3 regions of the Caballeronia sp. LZ032 genome follow, and region 3 is predicted to be linked to each of the others. Evidence: predicted binding sites of a transcription regulator. Region 3 holds the regulator's gene; each other region holds the start of a gene.
What was found. The regulator FliA, encoded in region 3, starts transcription of late flagellar genes. The targets are predictions, from matches to a motif close to CTAAAGTTTNNNNNNNNNNNGCCGNTA.
Positions count from the first base shown of each region.

Region 1 (4,464 bases), 3.0 Mb from region 3:
GCCGAGCGTCTTGCCGTTGGCGAGATTCGTGATCGAGCTTTGCAGCAGCGACAGCACGGACTTGAGCGTGCCGATCGCGGTGAGCTGCGTGTTGTCGGCGGTCTTCTTGTTGTTGAGCGCGTCGGTCTGGCCTGCGACCTTCGCGTTGACGATCGCGGTGACGAGCGAGTTCACGTCCATCGTCGAGTTGGTGGAACCGCTGATGATCGACTGTGCGGCCTGTTGTACGGCGCTGGTCGGATCGACAGTGGAACCCGATGTCGTGGCTACGGTGGTCATGTGTGCTCCGCTCGTATTACTTCGCGATCGTTTGGAATGAGGCGGAAGTCGTCATCTTCCGAAAACGCGCACAGGGAGACGAGCTCCCTTTGCGCTGACTGCTTTGCTGCTTTGCTGCTTTGTTGCTTCCGGCGCGCATTGTACTGGCTGATGCGCGCCGGTTACAGCGTCGGCCGTGATGCTTAGCCGAGGAGCTTCAGAACTTGCTGGGGCATCGAGTTCGCTTGAGCCAGCACCGAGATACCAGCTTGTTGCAGCACTTGAGCCTTCGACAGGTTCGCGGTTTCCTGCGCGAAGTTCGCGTCGGTGATCTGCGACTGTGCCGACGACAGGTTGGTCGACTGAGCCGTCTGCGTCGAAGCGATCGACGAGAAACGGTTCTGTGCGGCGCCGAGGTCAGCTTGAATCGAGTTGACGCTGTCGAGGGCGTTGTCGATCGATTCGATCGCCAGGTTCGCGCCGTTGGCCTTCGTCAGGTCGATGTCGGAGACCTTCGGGGGAACGTTCTGCGCATTGGCTTGAGCGATGCCGTCAGCGGCGCCCGTGGCGTTTGCGTTGTCCGCAAGCGCGCCCTTGCCGGTCAGCGTGCCGCCGGTCGTGTCGAACAGACCGGTCACCGACGCGCTGATGTCGGTTTCCGCGCCGTTTGCATCCACACCCTTGAAGGTGAAGCCGCCAGCGCCGTCGCCATAGATGTTGACGCTGCTGTAGGCCGGCGTGTCTGCCGAGCCAGCGACCGTGCCATCGGCCTTGAGCGAGATCGACACGCTGCCGAGCTTGGTCGTCGGCGAGGTCGTGGTGGCGGTGGCGACGTTAGCTGCGTCGTTCTGAACGGCCGTGATGTCCGTTTGGTCCGCGCCGCCGGTGGTCGTCGTCAGCGCCGTGCCCGTCAGGGTTGCGACACCGCCGGCATTGGGCGTTTGCGTGAAGAGCTTGCTTGCGTCGGCCGTGGACAGGTACGAGCCGCTTTCCGTGCCGTTGGCGACCGTCTTGAACTTGTAGCCGCCGTTGCCATCGGCATAGACATTGATGCCGGTGATGTCCGTGGCTGCACCCGTGCCCGCGCCCGACAGATCCGGAAGCAGACCGTTCGAATCGAGGGCGATCGTTGCGCCGAGCTTCGTGTCGGCGGCGGCATACGTCGTCGTCGTCGTTTGCACGTTCGCAGCCGAGGCGGCCTTGATTGCAGCCGTTTGGGTCGTCGAGGCGCCAACCAGCGCACCCTTTGCCGTCAGCGAGAGCGCCGTGCCCGTGCCCGTGGTCGTACCCGAGAACAGGGCGGTCGTTGCCGCGCTCGACAGCGCCTGGTTGTTCTGGTCGGTGAACGTGAAGCCGCCCTTGCCGTCAGCCAGCACGTTGATCGACGTGATGTCGGCCTTGGCCGTACCCGTCGTTGCAGCGCCCGCGCTCGTCAGGCTCAGGCCCGACAGCGTGCCGATCGTCGCGCCCTTCTGCGGCAGACCGCCACCGAGTTGAGCAGCCGACACGCCGTTGCTCAGATCGATACCGATGGTCTGGCCGACGTTCGCGCCAACCTGGAACGACACCGTGCCAGCCGAGCCGTCGAGCACGTTCGTGCCGTTGTAGGTCGTTTGCGAAGCGATACGGTTCACTTCAGCGATACGCTGCGTCACTTCCTTTTGCAGCGAAGCCTGGTCGCTCGACGAGAGCGAGCCGCTCGAAGCCTGCACGGCCAGCTGGCGAATACGTTGCAGGTTGTCCGAGATCTGCGACAGGCCCGAAGCAGCCGTCTGGGTCATCGAGACGCCGTCGTTGGCGTTCGACACACCTTGGTTCAAACCGTTGATCTGCGAGGTCATGCGCGAGGCGATTGCCTGGCCTGCTGCATCGTCGGCCGCGCTGTTGATGCGCTTGCCCGACGAGAGGCGGGTGATCGCCGAAGACAGCGCGCTTTGCGTGCTGTTGAGGTTCTGCTGAGCAACCAGCGAGTTGATATTGCTATTGATACCGATCATTTGTTCTCTCCTGGGAGACTAATCTGGCTTTGGCTAATGGCACCGAGTTGTTGCCTGGCGGTCCTGCGCTCGGTGATAGCCGGCCGCCTACTTGAGGTTATCGGGCCACTCGAAAAAAACTTAAGGCCGGGCTAACCGATTTGTGTAACGAATAGTGTCGAAAGCCTTCGAAGGCCCGCCCAGCAAGCCTTCCGAATCACGCGTATGCTTTTTAGTCCCTCTTCCACGCGGATTCGGAGCATTCATGCAGACACGTAATGTCGGTATATCGGAATTGAAAGTCGCGCCTTTAGTTTTTGGCGGCAATGTATTTGGCTGGACCGCCGATGAACGCACGTCGTTTTCCATCCTCGATGCATTTGTCGACCACGGTCTCAATTTCATCGATACCGCCGACGTTTATTCCGCCTGGGTCGAAGGTCATCAGGGCGGTGAATCCGAGACGATCATCGGCAAGTGGTTCAAGGAGAGCGGCAAGCGCCACAAGATCGTGCTCGCGACGAAGGTGGGCAAGCTCAGCACGCGCCCGGGGCTGACGGCGGCGAACATCGCCGCCGCCGCCGACGATTCGCTCCGACGCCTGAAGACCGATTACATCGATGTCTATTTCTCGCATCACGATGACGAGGCCACCCCGCTCGACGAGACGCTCAACGCCTATCAGAAGCTGATCCAGGCGGGGAAGGTGAGGGTGATCGGCGCGTCGAACTATACGGGCGAGCGTCTGGAGGAAGTCTTGAAGGTCGCGAAGGATTCGGGCCTGCCCGCCTATCAGATCCTTCAGCCGGAATACAACTTGTACGATCGCGAAGGCTATGAGACCGGACTCGAGCCGGTCGTGCAGAAAAATGACGTGGCAGTCGTGCCTTACTACGCGCTCGCAAGCGGCTTTCTGTCGGGCAAGTACCGCTCGAAGGCGGATACGCAGAACAAGGCGCGCGGCTCGCGCGTCGAGAAATATCTGGATGCACGCGGCCTGAAAATCCTTGATGCACTCGACGAAGTCGCGAAGCGCAACGACACGACACCCGCGACGATCTCGCTCGCGTGGCTCATCGCGCGGCCAAGTATCACGGCGCCGATCGCGAGCGCCACGTCCGTGGCACAACTGGAAAGCCTCGCGGCCGCGACGCGCCTTGTCCTGTCGAGCGAAGATGTCGAACTGCTCGACGAAGCCAGTGCGTGGCAGAAATAATCTGTCACATCAAGGAGTTGGGCGGCGCGAAGTGTTGGCAGCGGCGCGCTGTTCTGGTAACATCGCGCCCGAATCGAGAAATGTGCCCGTTTTCCTGCCTTCGCAGCCGAATGACCAAGTCAAAATCGACAACGTCAACATCCGGCGGCGAACGGCTCCGAAACGCGCGTTCACGTCGTTCTTTCGAATGCGCATGCCGCTTCGGCGGCTGAATCCCAACTCTCTCTGTTCCGGCCTCCGTGGCCGCTTTGCTCGTGTCCGTCGCGGCGCGCTGTCTGGTGTGATCCAGCGCCGCGTCCGGTGGACGATCGGAGTGCCGGGGCGCGGCGATTTTGTCGTCGCGCGCTTAGAAATACGTTTAGCAAACCAGGATTTACATGACTACTATCGTCCTCAAAGAAAACGAGCCGTTCGATGTCGCGATTCGGCGTTTCCGCCGCACCATCGAGCGCAACGGCACCATCGCCGAACTGCGCGAGCGCCAGTCGTACGAAAAGCCGACCACCGCGCGCAAGCGCAAGAAGGCAGCTGCCGTCGCGCGTCTGCGCAAGCGCCTGCGCAGCCAGATGCTGCCGAAGAAGATGCACTAAGCATCGCGTGCAAGTCGGGGAGCCGCAATTCCTCGGCTTGCATGGCAAAAAGGCGGTGCGACCCGTGAGGGCGCACCGCCTTGTTGCTTGTACGTGAGAGAAACCGGCGTCAGACGAACGCGTGCCGCCTGCCGAGCGCCGCCAGCAGATGCGGCCACTCTTCCACGTCGGCGTCGTCGTGAACCTGTTCGAGTTCGATCAGCAAATCAATGATGTTGGGATCGTAGGCGTTCACATTCGACGCGTAGAGCGCGCGCATCAGCTCGCCATCCTGCGCATGCCGGTAGTAGGAAATGCCGACACCTTCCAGCGCCGCCTCGTACAGATCGTCACGCACGAGCGAACCAATCGCGCACTTGCGGCCTTCCGGGCTGCGCAGGCGGCAGGATCCATTGTCATCTTCGGACACCGCGCGCTGGGTCAG
Region 1 covers NZ_JARUXP010000001.1:123,268-127,731, forward strand. Annotated here, with positions in the region: gene fliD (flagellar filament capping protein FliD) at 1-279, opposite strand, end outside; gene QCE69_RS00560 (flagellin) at 462-2,255, opposite strand; gene QCE69_RS00565 (aldo/keto reductase) at 2,500-3,450, shown strand; gene rpsU (30S ribosomal protein S21) at 3,828-4,040, shown strand; gene QCE69_RS00575 (hypothetical protein) at 4,150-4,464, opposite strand, start outside.
Region 1: QCE69_RS00560 (flagellin) is a predicted target of FliA. The motif match lies at 2,354-2,380, and genes of this name have one in related genera.

Region 2 (4,464 bases), on a different contig from region 3:
GCTGCAGGGTTTCCAACTCGCCGATGCGAAGCGCCAGACGGCCGAGAGCGACGCCCGGGTGTCGACGCTGCGCACCCTTGGAGTGTTGGCATTGCTCGTGGGTCTTGCTACCGCAGCGCTTGGCTGGTTTTTGCTGCGCCGGGCAATCATGACGCCACTTGCCGAGGCCCTGAAGCACTTCGAGCACATTTCGAACGGCGACCTCACGCACGAGGTGACGATTAAGACGCGCGACGAGATGGGGCAATTGCTTGCCGGCGTCGCCACCATGAAAGAAAAATTGGCCGCCACGGTGGGGACTGTCCGACTGAGCAGTGAGGCGATTGCCAGCGCCAGCAAACAGATCGCTGCTGGCAATACGGACCTGTCATCGCGTACCGAAGAGCAAGCCGCTTCGCTCCAAGAAACCGCCGCGAGCATGGAAGAGCTCACCTCCACGGTCAAGCAGAATTCTGAGAACGCCAAGCAGGCGAGCGGTCTGGCGGACAACGCCAACGTCGTCGCCAACGAGGGCAGTGCCATCGTCGGTCAGGTCGTCGACACGATGGCGGGCATTGAGGAAAGCTCCACGAAGATCGCTGAGATCATCGCCATGATCGAAGGCATCGCCTTCCAGACCAACATCTTGGCGCTTAACGCGGCGGTTGAAGCGGCGCGCGCCGGCGAGCAGGGCCGCGGCTTCGCGGTAGTCGCGAGCGAAGTCCGCAGCCTCGCACAGCGCTCATCAGCCGCAGCAAAAGAGATCAAAGATTTGATTGAAACCTCCGGCAACCGAGTGCAAGCGGGTACGGAACTCGTCGCACGGGCAGGGGAAACCATGCAGCGCGTGGGCACCGCCATTCAGCGCGTCACCGACATCATGGGCGAGATTGCCTCTGCGTCGAACGAGCAAAGCCGCGGCATCGAGCAAGTGAATCAAGCGATTTCGCAGATGGACGAGGTGACGCAGCAGAATGCTGCGCTCGTAGAGGAAGCAGCGGCAGCAGCGGGGTCGATGGAGGATCAAGCCAAGCAACTCTCCGCGGCCGTCGCCGTCTTCCGCACTGCCCAAACGTGCTCCGTCGCATCGACAATCAAGCACACGCCGCAGATGGCGCGCCCGTCGACCCCCAAGAAAGCGCCGACGGTGACAAAAGTGGCGAAGCCAGCGCCCGCTGCCGCCCAACCCGTTCACGCGGGGGACGATGGCGACTGGTCGACGTTTTAAGCCTGGGGCGTGGTTGCCATGCCGTTAACTAGTAGGCCGCTGACGGCGGAAGCGGCCACTGCGGAAGCGCTGCCTTTCAAAGACCGCTCAGACGCGGAGCGCCTAGTCCGCTACGAAATGCATAACATGGTCAAGCAACTCCATCAGCTCCGGCGTCGCTCGGCTGGGATCGAAAGCAGCGCCTCGCAAGAGGCGATTGAGTCCGTTATCACGGCCTGCGTCGAGTTGGACGAATTCCTTCGCTCGGTTAGCGCCCGCGAAGCGTCGGATCGGACGGCTCATCCGTGACTGCACTGCTGCCAGGGGCGATGCCTTTTTAGGCGCGTCCCGGTAGCCAAACACTGACCGGATAACCACCGGCACCAGAACATGAAGACACAAAAAGACAGCAGATCATCGAGCCGCGAAGTCTTCGGCTGCTCCGGACAGCAGCTTGACGCGATCATGCAGTTCGCTGAGAAGCGCTGTTACGACGAGCGGCCACTGCATTGGGTCGTCGCACAATACTTCCGCTTGCCTGCACATAGCGTGATCGTGTGCGGCGCGGCGTGAAGATCGCAGTACTCGATCAAAGGAAAGGGAAAGGTTTCACCGATGGCATACGCTGATACGCGCTTGTTGGTGGTCGATGACATGGCCACCATGCGCAATTTGATTCGGAAGATGCTCAAGGCGATCGGTTATTCGATCATCGAAGAAGCAGAGGACGGGGTAGCTGCGCTCGAGAAGCTCAGAGCGCAGCATTTCGATCTGGTGATCACTGATTGGAACATGCCCAATCTGGACGGGCTGTCCCTGCTGCAAGAGATTCGCAAATCCGAGGAGATGGCACACCTGCCGGTACTCATGGTCACGGCTGAAAAAAAGCGTGAAAACGTACTAGCCGCAATTCACGCCGGTGCTAACGGCTACATCGTGAAGCCGTTCTCGGAGGCGGCATTGGCCGACAAGCTCGCCCAAGTCGCCCCACTCCCAGCCAATTCCGCCCCGACAGGCGGTACGTCCGTGTTCGGCGCTATCTTCAACACGGCTTCGTAACTCGCCCCTCACACTTTGTTTCACTTTGTTTCAATTGAGGAAGTGCCCCGCCGGATAAGGGTTTCGCGCGCGTGATGTAGTGATCGACGCGCCGCACGCCATGGCTCATGGTAAAGATTTCAACGCTTGGACCGTTAAGGAATCATGCAAGCGAGGAACGAAACCATGAAGATCCAGTCGACGAACAACCCGGCCATGCCGGAGCCGATTACCGTCCGGCGCGCAACGAATGAAGCGGACTTTGCCGCCGCCCCGCAGCATTCCGACGCCGTTGCCGCAGATAGCTCGGCAGTCACGCTTTCGTCGACTTCCGCGTTCCGCACGTCGAGCGCGACCGACATCGACGCAGACAAGGTTGCAGCCATCAAAGCAGCGCTGAGCAACGGTACCTACCGTATCGATTCGGGCAGCATCGCCGACGGAATGCTCGGCTTGGCGCGCGATCTCTTGCGAAAAGCGCCACGTGAGTAGAGAAATGGGCCGTCGTCTTCTGGGACCGACAAGTACCCAGGCGCGGTAACGTGACGGATGGGCGTGGAGTCCGGTGCAGACGTGACCGAGCTGCGTCACTGTCAGAGGCGAGACAGCAGGATTTTTTCCGCTTCGGCGAGCAACGCTCGTGCATACTCCGATGCCAATACATCGTCGTTGTGGTCGGCGCGACCAAGGACTGCGGGATTCACGCGGCGCGCCTGCTCAATAAAGGCGGAGCGGGCAGCGGCAGATACAAACGTAACATCGACGCGCACTTCACAGGGTAGGTGTGCTGAGCTTTCCAACACGCCTTTCCGCTAGACGTACTAACCTAGAAAAGCTCTTTCTGGGCAAGGGCTAGGCTCAACGCCTCGTTCTGTTCCGGTGTGAGGCTCCGTGGCTCAACGAATTCTTGCCGGTGGAAAATCATCGAGCCATAGACATCAGCGAGGACGCGGCCGCGCGGGCAGATGGAGAAATCGTCCGTCGAAGCTTGGCGCCCCCGCCAATAGTTGATGGCCTGCTCAACGTCAGTGATCGAGTACATGCTTTGCAGTCGTCGATTTGAGATAGGCTCTCAGTTCTTCGCGGCCAGCTTGGGGGTTTGCCAGCCTAAACCCGAGTGCGGCAGCGACCTCATCGTCGGTCCTCGCCGCCAGCATAGTCAACTCGCTAGTGGTGAAAGCACGTTCAAGGTCGTCTCGGATATGAGACGTGCCAAACCGCTCGTAGTTCCTGATCAGGTTTCTCGCCGTTTGCTCTTTGAGCTTGTGGGTGACTTCGGCGTAGTCATAGAAGAGGCGAGCAGCGCGCCTTTCGTGGTAAATGGAGTCACTCGGGTACGCGGCTCGCACTTGCTTCTTGTAGGCCAGTAGCTCCCGACCGATTTCCATCCAGTCAGACGTCTTCAGCTTTTTATACGACTCGAGCATCATTGCGTGATCTTTTCGATTGTGGAACCGTTCGACCGTGTCCGCGGCACGGTCACCCGTCCGTTTAGTGCGTTGCCAAACGGCTCATCAGTTCATGGCGCGTCATGTGGGGATCGGCTCCCTTCAGCGTCAGCGCAAGCTTCACCTTCTCGTCGCTTTTCGAAGTCAGCGCAGAAATGTCCGTAAGTCCGAACAGTCGCGTCAGCTCGGGCCTCATTTCCGATTGCCCAAAGCGCTCATAAATACGGACGGTCGCGCGAATCAATTCCCTGCTCGAATTCATCTTTGCCTTCGCAAGGTCGAGAAACATCCCATAGGCCTTGCGCTTCGCTTCCAGGTCGGTCATTCCGGCGGCGACTGACGACTCTACGATCTTGCCAGTAACGTTGCGCTGAATCTCGGCCAGTTGTCGGGCGTCTTCCCACCATTCGGGCGTAGTGAAATACATGTTTTTCCTCTGTCACTTGTTCTTGTTGCAGATTGTGAATGCGCACGACTGCCGCATATGGGCGCAACTGTGCATAACGGCAACCCGTTCGAATTGTTTAGGCCGCGCAGTGCAAGTGACAGGTTACGATTCGCGTGGGAGAGTCAAGCCGACGTTCGCGTAGAACGCATTAAAGATGTCAACGTTGCGACTATAAAGTTGTCAACTCGGGACGGCGCGCCTGCAGTCGGGAGAGCAGCTATCTTCAGGTATAGATCTGCCGGACGCGAAATGAGTTTGTCACTCTGCTTCAAGCCTTGATCGCGCCCCGACCGTCGTTTAGAAATATTGCGGCCGACGTATGCCGACCGCATTTGGCAGTTTGC
Region 2 covers NZ_JARUXP010000002.1:853,244-857,707, forward strand. Annotated here, with positions in the region: gene QCE69_RS19410 (methyl-accepting chemotaxis protein) at 1-1,207, shown strand, start outside; gene QCE69_RS19415 (hypothetical protein) at 1,577-1,759, shown strand; gene QCE69_RS19420 (response regulator) at 1,802-2,245, shown strand; gene flgM (flagellar biosynthesis anti-sigma factor FlgM) at 2,411-2,716, shown strand; gene QCE69_RS19430 (hypothetical protein) at 2,818-3,024, opposite strand; gene QCE69_RS19435 (DUF3717 domain-containing protein) at 3,051-3,266, opposite strand; gene QCE69_RS19440 (hypothetical protein) at 3,250-3,654, opposite strand; gene QCE69_RS19445 (hypothetical protein) at 3,716-4,099, opposite strand.
Region 2: flgM (flagellar biosynthesis anti-sigma factor FlgM) is a predicted target of FliA. The motif match lies at 2,356-2,382, and genes of this name have one in related genera.

Region 3 (4,464 bases):
CGAAGCTCGCGGCGCGCTGCGTGATGCGCTTCGGCGCCAGCAAGGTCGCGCTGCTCACGACCGACAGCTACCGGATCGGCGCGCACGAGCAATTGCGCATCTTCGGCAAGATCCTGGGCGTGTCGGTGCACGCGGTGAAGGACGGCGCCGACCTGCAACTGGCGCTGTCCGAACTGCGTAACAAACATATCGTGCTGATCGACACGATCGGCATGAGCCAGCGCGACCGCATGGTCTCCGACCAGATTGCGATGCTGTGCGGCGCGGGCCATCCGGTGCAGCGCATCCTGCTGCTCAACGCGACGAGCCACGGCGACACGCTGAACGAAGTCGTGCAGGCCTACAAGAGCGCGCCGGACCAGCCGCCGCTCGCGGGCTGCATCCTGACCAAGCTCGATGAAGCCACCAATCTCGGCGGCGTGCTCGACACGGTGATCCGCTACAAGCTGCCGGTGCATTACGTCTCGACCGGGCAGAAGGTGCCGGAGAACCTGTACGTCGCAACCAAGCGTTTTCTCATCAAGAGCGCGTTCTGCATTCCGCGCGACGGCTCGCCGTTCGTGCCGAACGAAGAAGAAGTCCCCGCGCTGCTCTCCGCGCTGTCCGCGCGTGCCTCGACCGACATGCATGGGGTGCACTTTGGATAAGTTCGTGCTCGACCAGGCAGAAGGTCTGCGACGGCTCCTCACGCGAGCCGGCTCGCGTGTGGTGGCGGTCGTGGGCGGCCCGGCGGGAATCGGTTGCACGTCGACGGTGGTGAATCTCGGCGCGGCGCTGTCGGTACATGGCAAGGATGTGCTTGTGATCGACGAGCACCGCAACGCGGCGTCGGCCAGCCGGCTCACCGGCATCGAGGATGCAGGCGCGGCTGCTGCGGTGATGACGGGCCGCAGCACGCTCGCGGAGGCCGCCGGGCGCACGCCGTTCGGTTTTTCGCTACTCGCGGCGCCGCGTGATGAACGCATCAGCCATGACGCCGCGCAATGCCGTGCGTTGCTGGACGGTCCGGCGGACATCGTGCTGATCGACGCGCAGTTGGACCGGTATGGCGCGCTCTCGTCGCTCGCGGCGCAGGCGCATGACTTTCTCGTCGTGACGCGGGTGGCCGCGTCGGCGATCACCGAGGCGTATGCGTGCATGAAGCGTCTGCACTACGCCCATGCGATCGGCCAGTTCCGCGTGCTGATCAATCACGTGCAGAACCCGGCCGATGCGGCGGTCGCGTTCGACAACCTGTCGGGCGTCGCAAGCCGGTATCTGGCTGTGTCGCTGGTGCAGGCGGGATATGTGTCCGAGGATGCGCGCGTCGCTCGGGCAAAGGAACTCTCACGCTGCGCTGTCGAAGCGTTCCCGGCCACGGCCGCGGCACGAGACTACCGCGCGATTGCGGCGGAGCTCCTGCACTGGCCGATGCGCCCCGCGCCGTATGCGCGTGCGGCGGACGGCCAGGCGGACGCGCGAATTCCGGTTGGCGACTCTGAGCAGGGCGGACGGGAGACGGCGCATCGTGCGGCCGCGCTTCACGAAATGGCCATGAGCAGCACGGCGTCGATGTGATCAAGATAGGTGACCAAGATGTATAACGCCCAAGGCAAACTCTCACAGTCCGAAACGCTGACGAAATATGCACCGCTCGTTCGCCGGCTGGGGCTTCAGCTCGTCGCCAAGATGCCGGCGAGCGTCGATCTCGACGATCTCATCCAGGCCGGCATGATCGGCTTGCTGGACGCGGCCGGCCGCTACAAGGAAGACCAGGGCGCGCAGTTCGAGACGTATGCGAGCCAGCGGATTCGCGGCGCGATGCTCGACGAGCTGCGCGCCAACGACTGGCTGCCGCGCAGCATGCGCAAGACGTCGCGCGAAGTGGAATCGGCGGTACACAAGGTCGAGCAGAACCTCGGCCGGTCCGCCAGCGAGACGGAGATTGCCGAACACATGAAGATGCCGCTCGACGAGTATCAGTCGATGCTGCAGGACCTGCACGGCGCGCAGCTGATCTATTACGAAGACTTCGACCGTTCCGCCGATGACGAGCCGTTCCTCGACCGCTATTGCGTCGACCGTTCGGATCCGCTGTCCGCGCTGATGGACGACAGCCTGCGCGGCGCGCTGATCGAAGCCATCGACCGGCTGCCGGAACGCGAGAAGCTGCTGATGAGCCTGTACTACGAGCGCGGCCTGAACCTGCGCGAGATTGGCGCGGTGATGGAAGTGAGCGAGTCGCGCGTGTGCCAGCTGCACAGCCAGGCCGTGGCGCGTCTGCGCACGAAGCTGCGCGAGCAGGCGTGGACCGGCGCCGAGGCGTAAGTCTGACGCTCGACGCGTGACGCATGAGACGAATGGCCCGCAGCGATGCGGGCCATTTGTTTAGCTGGTTTCGAAATCGTGGGTTTCGGCGAACACGGTCTTGCCGGCGCCCAGACTCTTGGCGCGATACATGGCGCGGTCGGCGGCGCGCAGCACGGTGTTCATGTCGGACGGGCGCGCGATCGTCGCGCCGGACAGCAGGCAGGCGCCGATGCTCGCCGATACCGATACCGCCCGCTCCTGCACCGACGTGATGGCGGCGAGCGCCGAGTGGATGCTGTCGGCCACGGCGAGCACCGCCGAGCGGTCCCGCACCTGATGCGCGAGCACGACGAATTCGTCGCCGCCGAGCCGGGCGATGGTATCGGTCCTGCGCAGGCGCGCCTCGAGTTGATGCGCGAACGATTGCAGCAGCACATCGCCGACGGCGTGTCCGTAGGTGTCGTTCACTTCCTTGAAACCGTCGAGGTCGATCAGCAGCAGGGCGGTGGCGTCATCGGCGTCGTGGCCGTCCTGGCTGGTTGGTGGCGCGGCCATCGCCCGATTGACGATCTTCTCCAGCGCATAGCGATTCGAGAGGCCGGTGAGCGGATCGGTGGACGCCTGGCGCGCGAGATCCAGATTGAGCTTGCCGAGCCGGTCGACGAGCACGCTCAGATACACCGAAGCCCCCAGCACGCTCAATCCCAGGCCGATCGCGGCCGGCAGGTTGGCATGCCACCAAGGTTGCCCGAGGCCGAGCGCGATCACCACGATGAGCGCCGTCGTACAGGACACCGCGAGCGTGCGCTTGCCATACCGGCATCCCGAGCCGATCAGGAACCAGAACATCACCCAGATGAGCGGCAGCGCGCTGGCGCCGCCAGCCGCGAGCGCGAGTCCGAGCAAGGCCTGATCGGCGATGGTCGTGAGCGTCAGGCGCGTTCCGGACATGGCGCTCGCGCGGCTCACGACCAATAGCGTCAGGGCGCCGTAAGACACATAGAGGGCGACGAGCCGCACGACCATCGACGCATCGTGCGACGGGCGCCACAAAGCGAAGAGGCCATACGCGAGCAGCACCGCTGTTCCCATCCAGACACGAAGCGTGGCCTGCTCCCGTTCGGGACTCCGGTGCCCGGACCCGATGAAAGCCTGGATCCGGCGTGCCGGTTGATGCGCCTGCTCCATATGAACCCCTGGCTGGTGATTTCTTGCTGTTATGGTGTGCTGCTGTCTCGTATGTGCGGCCCGGTCGCGGGAGGCGCTGTGAAGGTGTGCATCGGGTTGCACCGTCGCGCGACCCGCTATTCTGCTACTTTTTGCGATCTCGCTGCAGGATCGGTTGGGGCGAATGCGGACTCTTTGACTCTTCCCGGTCTTCCTGCTTACGGCTGATGACAATGCACAACAACGCTTCTTCCCTGCAAGGCGAATGGCTGGCGGTCTGCAACAGTGAGGACGTGCCGGAGGGCGGGGCGCGAGGATTCATCGTCGCGGATGAGCGCATCGTCGTGTGGCGGGACAGTCTCGGCGCGGCGCATGTGTGGCGCGACTACTGTCCGCATCGCGGGGCGCAACTGTCGCTCGGATCGGTATCGCGCGACTGGATCACGTGTCCCTATCACGGCTGGCGGTATGACATCGAGGGGCAGTGTCTGCATATCCCGTCGAATCCCGCACTGCGTCCGCCGAAACGCGCCTGCGCGACGACCTTTGTCAGCGACGAAAAGTACGGCGTGGTCTGGATGTGTTTCGGCGAGCCCGCGTATGCGCTCGATTTTTATCCGGATGCCGATGTGCCCGGCGGGCGTCGCATCAATCTCGCACCGCAGACGGTGAGGTCATCGGCGCCGAGAGTGGTCGAGAATTTTCTCGACATGGCCCATTTCTCTTTCGTGCACGCGGGGATTCTGGGCGAGCAGGCTCATACCGAGGTGCCCGATTACGAAGTCGTTCCCGTCGATGGCGGTCTCGAAGCGCGGCAGTGCCGTTACTGGCAACCAGCCGGCATGCCGGGGCAGGACGACGGCGCGATGATCGACTATGTGTATCGCGTCAGGCGGCCGTTGATTGCGAGCCTCACGAAGATGGCCGCCGGCGGGCAGGGCGCGCTGCACATCATGCTGGTGGCGTCGCCGGTGTCGGAGACGGAAACGCGGGCGTGGCTCGTCTCCG
Region 3 covers NZ_JARUXP010000001.1:3,124,297-3,128,760, reverse strand. Annotated here, with positions in the region: gene flhF (flagellar biosynthesis protein FlhF) at 1-647, shown strand, start outside; gene QCE69_RS14700 (MinD/ParA family protein) at 640-1,557, shown strand; gene QCE69_RS14695 (RNA polymerase sigma factor FliA) at 1,576-2,307, shown strand; gene QCE69_RS14690 (GGDEF domain-containing protein) at 2,368-3,381, opposite strand; gene QCE69_RS14685 (aromatic ring-hydroxylating dioxygenase subunit alpha) at 3,690-4,464, shown strand, end outside.